DNA from 2 places in the Haematospirillum sp. 15-248 genome. Region 2 is predicted to be linked to the other one. Evidence: predicted binding sites of a transcription regulator. Region 2 holds the regulator's gene; the other holds the start of a gene.
The links. The regulator HrcA, encoded in region 2, represses chaperone genes, less so after heat shock. The targets are predictions, from matches to a motif close to GTTAGCACTCNCCNNNGGNGAGTGCTAAC.
Positions count from the first base shown of each region.

Region 1: groES (co-chaperone GroES) is a predicted target of HrcA. The motif match lies at 1,219-1,247, and genes of this name have one in related genera.

Region 1 is NZ_JAAVTF010000002.1:79,478-83,304, reverse strand. It holds gene HEQ72_RS03390 (glycosyltransferase family 2 protein) at 1-418, shown strand, start outside; gene HEQ72_RS03385 (TVP38/TMEM64 family protein) at 430-1,140, shown strand; gene groES (co-chaperone GroES) at 1,315-1,605, shown strand; gene groL (chaperonin GroEL) at 1,663-3,309, shown strand; gene HEQ72_RS03370 (glycosyltransferase family 4 protein) at 3,445-3,827, opposite strand, start outside.
Region 2 is NZ_JAAVTF010000008.1:74,924-78,750, reverse strand. It holds gene hemW (radical SAM family heme chaperone HemW) at 1-539, shown strand, start outside; gene HEQ72_RS08205 (Smr/MutS family protein) at 564-1,148, opposite strand; gene HEQ72_RS08200 (hypothetical protein) at 1,220-1,792, opposite strand; gene hrcA (heat-inducible transcriptional repressor HrcA) at 2,067-3,107, shown strand; gene grpE (nucleotide exchange factor GrpE) at 3,162-3,821, shown strand.

The DNA of each region.
Region 1 (3,827 bases), on a different contig from region 2:
CCGCCTGCGGGATGAAGAGAAACGCACCGGCCTGGATGCCGCGCGCCTTCTGATCGCCGGACACCGGCAAAAACGGCAGGACAACGAACTGCGCCGCCTGTCCTCGCACATTGGAAACGGCGTGCGGGCGTGGCTGCTGAACGACGGAACCCCCGACACCGGGTGTGGCCTGAAGCTGTTTGCCCGGTCCCTGTTCCTGAAATTCCCGCGCTTTGACCACATGCACCGCTACCTGCCGGCGCTGACCCTGCGTGAAGGCGGACAGGTTGTCAGCGTTCCCGTCAACCACCGCCCGCGCGAACGGGGCGTATCGAAATACGGTGTGTGGAACCGGCTGTGGGTCAGCCTGTTCGACCTGGTCGGCGTAATGTGGTTGCAGCGCCGGGCCCGCAACCCGGTTCTTGAACAGCAGGACTGAGCCGGGGTTCCATGTCCCTGTCTCCTGAAACACTGCTGCACGACGACGCCGAGGAAACCCTGCGGCGCAGCAACCCGCTCAAAGCCCTGTTCAAGGGGCTTGTGATGATCGCAACCCTTGCCGCCGTTGGCTTTGGTGCCCGGGAGTTCGGGCTGACCGAGGCCCTGGACACCCACTGGCTGGATGATCAGATCGTCGGACAGGGCCTGAACGGAGAGCTTCTGTTTGTTGCCGTGGGCACCGTGGTCGCCGCCATCGGGGTCCCCCGCCAGATTGTCGCCTTTGGTGGCGGCTATGCCTTCGGGTTTGTCGAAGGGGGCCTGCTGGCCCTGCTGGCACAGACCATGGGTTGCGCCACGGCGTTCTTCTATGCCCGGATTCTGGGGCGCTCCGCCATCCGTCGCCTGTTCGCCCGCCGGATCGAACGCATCGACGCCCTGCTGGGGCACCACCCGTTCACCATGACCCTGCTGGTGCGACTCCTGCCCGTGGGATCAAACCTGCTGACCAACCTGGCCGCCGGCGTCACCGCGCTGGCTCCGTCACGCTTTCTGGGCGGAACAGCGGTCGGCTACATTCCGCAAACTGTTGTTTTCGCCCTTCTGGGCGCCGGGGTACAGGTGGATGCAACCACCCAGGTTGGGCTGTCCGTTGCCCTGTTCATCGCATCCGGGCTTCTGGGAATCGGCCTGTACAAACGGCTGAAAAACCGGCTACGGTGACACGCTGTTCGTCCCCGCGCGATAACAACCCTGACGCTAACACCCCCCTTGACAGAAAAGGCGGTCCGTATTACCTCTGTCAGCACTCTCCGGGGGGGAGTGCCAACAGAAACCTCGGGCTCCCCTGACCTGGTGAGATGTTCAACTGGGAAACGCTCGTTCTGGAGGAACCCAATGAAATTTCGTCCGTTGCATGACCGCGTTGTCGTAAAGCGCGTTGACTCCGAAGAAAAGACAGCCGGCGGGATCATCATCCCCGACACCGCCAAGGAAAAGCCGATGCAGGGCCAGATCATTGCTGTTGGCCCCGGTGCCCGTGGCGAAGACGGCAAGCTGGTTGCCCTTGACCTGAAGGCCGGCGACAAGGTGCTGTTCGGCAAGTGGTCCGGCACAGAAGTGAAGATCGAAGGCGAAGATCTCCTGATCATGAAGGAAGCAGACGTCATGGGCGTGATCGAAGCCTGAGGCTTCGTTCTTTCCCTGTCGCCTTTCACCATATCTTTACCTAGAGGATAAAAAACAATGGCTGCCAAGGACGTTAAGTTTTCTACCGATGCCCGCGACCGCCTGCTGCGCGGCGTGGATATCATGGCCAATGCCGTGAAAGTCACCCTGGGTCCCAAAGGCCGTAACGTCATCATCGACAAGTCCTTCGGTGCTCCGCGCATCACGAAGGACGGCGTTTCTGTCGCCAAGGAAATCGAACTGAAAGACAAGTTCGAGAACATGGGCGCCCAGATGCTGCGCGAAGTGGCTTCCAAGACCGCCGATCTGGCCGGTGACGGCACCACCACCGCAACCGTTCTGGCCCAGTCCATCGTCCGCGAAGGCGTGAAGGCTGTTGCCGCCGGCATGAACCCGATGGACCTGAAGCGCGGCATTGACCTGGCTGTCAACGCTGTGGTCGAGGACATCAAGACCCGCAGCAAGAAGATCACCACCTCTGAAGAAGTGGCCCAGGTCGGCACCATTTCCGCCAACGGCGAAAAAGAAATCGGTGACATGATTGCCAAGGCCATGGACAAGGTCGGCAAGGAAGGCGTGATCACCGTCGAAGAAGCCAAGGGCCTGACCACCGAACTGGACGTGGTTGAAGGCATGCAGTTCGACCGTGGCTACCTGTCCCCGTACTTCGTCACCAACGGCGAAAAGATGGTGGCAGAGCTGGAATCCCCGCTGATCCTGCTGCACGAAAAGAAGCTGTCCACCCTGCAGCCGCTGCTGCCGGTTCTGGAAGCTGTTGTGCAGTCCGGCAAGCCGCTGATGATTGTTGCTGAAGACATCGAAGGCGAAGCCTTGGCCACCCTGGTGGTCAACAAGCTGCGCGGCGGCCTGAAGGTTGCGGCTGTGAAGGCTCCGGGCTTCGGCGACCGCCGCAAGGCCATGCTGGAAGACATCGCCATCCTGACCGGTGGTACGGTAATTTCCGAAGACATCGGCATCAAGCTGGAAAACGTCACCGTGCAGATGCTGGGCACGGCTAAGCGCGTGACCATCTCCAAGGAAGAAACCACCATCGTTGACGGTGCGGGTTCCAAGGACAAGATCGACGAGCGCTGCAAGCAGATCCGTGCGCAGATCGAGGAAACCACCTCGGACTACGACCGTGAAAAGCTGCAGGAACGTCTGGCCAAGCTTTCCGGCGGCGTTGCCGTGATCCGCGTCGGCGGTGGTTCCGAAGTGGAAGTGAAAGAGCGCAAGGACCGTGTTGACGATGCCCTGCACGCTACCCGCGCTGCAGTGGAAGAAGGCACGGTTGCCGGCGGTGGCGTTGCCCTGCTGTACTCCACCCGCGCCCTGGCATCCCTGAAGGGTGTGAACGAAGACCAGAACGTTGGTATCGAAATCGTTCGCCGCGCCCTGCAGGCTCCGGTGCGTCAGATTGCCGAAAACGCTGGTACCGACGGTGCCGTTGTTGCTGGCAAGCTGCTGGAGCAGAAGGACGTCAACTTCGGCTTCAACGCCCAGACCGGCGAATACGTGGATATGATCAAGGCTGGCATCATCGACCCGACCAAGGTTGTGCGTGCAGCTCTGCAGGACGCCGCTTCGGTGACCGGCCTGCTGATCACCACCGAAGCCATGGTTGCCGAAATTCCTGAAAAGAAGGAAGCCCCGATGGGCGGCGGCATGGGCGGCATGGGCGGTATGGGTGACATGGGCTTCTAAGCCTTTCTCTTCCTGCCCTTGTGGTATGCCAAAGGAAAAGGTCGCACCTTCGGGTGCGGCCTTTTTCCATTCCGGGACAGAAGCCTGTCGGTCAGACCATGACCAGCGTTACACTCATGGCATCCCCTGCCTTCCCTACAAAAAGGACTCGTATCGCGCCAGCAGCTGTTCTGCCATGACCTCGGGCGCCAGAAATTGTTCGGCATACCGTCGGCTTTTGCGCCCCATCTCCTCCAGAAGATCCCGTCTCTCGTCCAACAGTGTTAAATGCTGACAGATCTGCTCGGGGGTGCTGGCATCGAATCCAGGCATTGGTTCCGGAAAATGCTGCGCAAAGATCTCATTACGCAACTTGGCCATAACAGGGCGCCCCATGGCATAGGCGTCTGTTGTCACCATTCCCGGAAAGGCTGTGCCGAATTGATCACAAACCAGGTCTGCCGCCGCCACTTCCTTGTAATAGGCAAACAGGGGCAGTTCATCCAGCCACTCAACACTGGCTCCGATACCCAGGTCTG
Region 2 (3,827 bases):
GTGTCTTTACCCTTCCCGAAGATGATCTTGCGCTGGAATTGTGGGCTGTTACCCATGCCCTGACCGCAGCCAGCGGTATGCCCTATTACGAGGTTTCAAACCATGCAGTTCCCGGGCAGGAAAGCCGCCATAATCTCCTGTATTGGCTTGGTGGTGAATATGTTGGCATTGGACCCGGCGCGCATGGCCGGATCTGTGTCGATGGGATGTTTCACGCAACACGCCAGCATCGTGCGCCAGATGTGTGGCTGAAAACGGTGCTGCGTGACGGTCATGCAACGCGGCAAAACGAACCGCTGACGGCACGCGCGCGGGCCGAAGAGAACATCATGATGGGGTTGAGGTTGCGTCGTGGTATTGACCCGGATGAGTTCCGCTTGGCCTGTCATGGCTTTGACCTGTCTGATCTTCTGGACTGGCCAATGCTGGCCATGTTGCGTGCCGAGGGACTTGTCGCAGAGGGCTGGCCACTGCGGGTCACGGATCGCGGCATGCCGGTGTTGAATGCGATTATCGGGGCCCTGGTGCAATCATCGTGATGTGCCGTCGTTTCACGTGAAACATCAGTCCCTGTTGCGGCGGAGAAGGATGTAAAAGGCCCCTTCTCCGCCATGTTCCGGCCTGGCGGCGCTGAATGACAGGATATGCGGCCGGATGCGGGCATCATTCAGCCAGCCGGGGAGAGCCCGTCGCAAAACCCCCTCGCCCCGCGTTCCCTTGCCGGTGATGACAAGAAGGCACCGGTAGCCGCTGCGTATTGCCCTGTTCATAAAATTCAGGAGATTGGCGTGGGCTGTATCCTTGCCCATACCATGCAGGTCGATACGGGCATCCACATGCATTTTGCCCCGTTTGAATTTCAGGGCTGTTCTATGGTCAACGCCCGGGCTTTTTCCGGGCTCCAGGGGTAGGAACGGTTTGTTCCTCGGCGTGGCTGTCCTCAACAAGGCAGGTGACTGGATCGGTTTGCCGGAAGGTGGTGTGTTTAAAGGTAATTCTGTTTCCGGAGTATCTGTTTCCGGGGCATCGGTCCTGACAAAGGGCAAGCGACCGGATATGGGATTGACCGTGCGGGCAATCTCCTCCCAAAGCCGGGCTTCGTCCTGTGTCAGGGTACGTCGGTAATGCCGCCGTTTATTCGTGTCCATTGCCTCGGGCCGCTCTCTTCCTGCGGCGAGCTGTAACACGCATCGTTCACCGGGTCTATGTGCCGGATGGATTATGTCGGTCTGATCCTGCGTCCGGGCGCGGGTTGCTCATCGCCTGTGACGGCCTGTGACCGGACCGGCGGCACAAAATCCCCACTTCCTGACAAGGATGCCCTGAACGGGGCCCCCACGTCTTCACCCGGTGCGGGTTTGGGAAGATTGCGACGGACAAAGGAGCGCCAGTCACCCTGTGGTGCCTCCACCATTGTTGTCGGGCGGTCCGTGATGTAGAGAGCGAACCCCCCGAATTCCCACAGAGTTTCAAATGCGCCGAAACTGTGCCCGATAACACGGCGGGCGCGATCGTGAATCTTGCGCTGGGTCCATGGGCGAAGCAGCACGCCGTAAAGCAGCATGGTAAACAGAAGTGCCATGGTTCCCGCAACAACACCCCCAAAGATGAGAACCAGAAGCGATACGATGACAGGAACCAAGAGTGGACCAATAGCCTCCCACGGATTGAAAATCGGGGAGGAAACGCCATTCAGCTTCCGGTAGTTGACCAGAAGCCCAATCATGTTGCGTTCGTGGGCGGCAACAATCCTGTTGTACAATTCTCTGTCTTCAGCGGTGTGGCGAACCATCTTTCCCCCGGCTTTTCCGGCATTCTGTCATGCAACGGATAAGAGCAATGTTTCACTGTTCACACCCCTACGCCAAGCTTTTTGTTTGTCGTGCAGCCGCTTCCCGGATCTGTTTATGTTACCTGAGTACTGCATGTTATATTGAAAGAGGGCGCATCTCCTGCCGGTACATTGACGTCGGGGGAGTGGCTGACTACATTCCAACACGTATGGGACCATTGTGTGGTACGGTTCCGGATTCGATGCAAAAGGTTCGGGCAAGGCCGTGAAAACCATGCTGCCAATAGCAGAGCTGAACGAGCGTAGCCGCGAGGTTTTGCGGCTGGTCGTTGAGTCGTGGGTCCATGATGGGGAGCCGGTTGGTTCCCGTACCGTGTCCCGTCGCCTGTCGGTTGGCTTGTCGCCGGCCAGCATTCGCTCTGTTATGGCTGACCTGGAAGATCTTGGGCTTCTGTATGCGCCTCATGTTTCGGCGGGTCGTCTGCCGACTGAACATGGTTTGCGTATGTTTGTCTCTGGCCTTCTGGAAGTTGGGCGCCTGAGTGATGACGAGCGCAGCCGTATTGACAGCCATTGTCAGTCAACAGGCCGCAGTATGGAGCAAATGCTGTCCGAGGCAACGACGGCTTTGTCCGGCTTGTCGCGTTGTGCCAGCTTGGTTCTGGCTCCCAAGACAGACAGCACGTTGCGTCATATCGAGTTTGTCAGCCTGGGCCCCGGGCGTGCCTTGGTGGTTATGGTGACCAGCGATGGTCTGGTCGAGAATCGCCTGATCGAGGTGCCGGCCGGTCTTCCTCCCAGTGTTTTGCAGCAGGCATCAAATTTCCTGTCGGTTCGTCTGGGCGGGCAGACCTTGGCTGATGTGCGCCGCCTTGTTTCTGCCGATCTTGACAGCCGGCGTGCCGAGCTTGACGAACTGACTGCCCGGGTTGTAGAGGCTGGTCTTGCGATATGGGGTGGTGACGAGGATCAGGGTGCGCTGATTATACGGGGGCAGTCCAACCTGTTGCAGGATGTGCATGCCATCGAAGATCTTGAACGTATCCGCTTCCTTTTTGAAACCCTGGAGGCGCGTCAGCAAATGTTGCGCCTCCTGGATCTTGTGCAAACGGGTGAAGGTGTCCAGATCTTTATTGGTTCGGACAATGACCTGTTCGGGGCTGCAGGATGTTCCCTGATCGTGGCCCCCTATCAGAACAGCCGCGAACAGATTGTCGGGGCGATTGGGGTGATTGGGCCGACACGGCTGAATTATGCCCGTATTATCCCGATGGTGGATTATACTGCGCGGGTTATCGGGCAGCTTATTGGATAAAAAAGGCTGTGGTCTGCTGTGCGTGGGCCTGCCGGAGTATTGTATGGAAGAGACATGACCGAAGAGACTGACAAGATCATTCCAACCCCGGACACGGCACCTGATGCAGTTGTTCAGGAGACTGAAGCCACAGAGCTTCCGGAAGTAGAGGGTGCCGCAGAAGCAACACCCGAGGCCCGCATTGCCGAACTGGAAGCCGAGGTGGAACGCCTGAGGACCGAATATCTGCGTGCCCTTGCGGATTCCCAGAATACGCGGCGTATGGCCCAGAAACAGATCGAGGACAACAATCGCTACGCGGTGACCAATTTTGCCCGTGATGTGCTGGCTGTTGCCGACAATCTTGGGCGTGCCCTTCTGGCTGCTCCGGCAGAGTCACGGCTGTCCAATGCAGAGCTTGGAACCTTGGCGGTAGGTGTCGAGATGACAGAGAAGGAACTGTTGTCCGTCTTGTCCCGTCATGGCGTAACCCGGATTGAAAGTCTGAATTGTCCCTTTGACCCGCATCACCATCAGGCCATGCAGGAGGTCGAACGTACAGACGTCCCGACAGGAACCGTTGTCCAGGTTTATCAGGATGCGTGGACCCTGCATGATCGTCTGTTGCGTCCGGCCATGGTTGTTGTTTCCAAGGGCGGGCCAAAGCGGGATGATGCACCTGCAGGCGGAGACGATGCGCCAGCGCCGGTTGGGCACATTGACCAGTCTGTCTGATCAAGG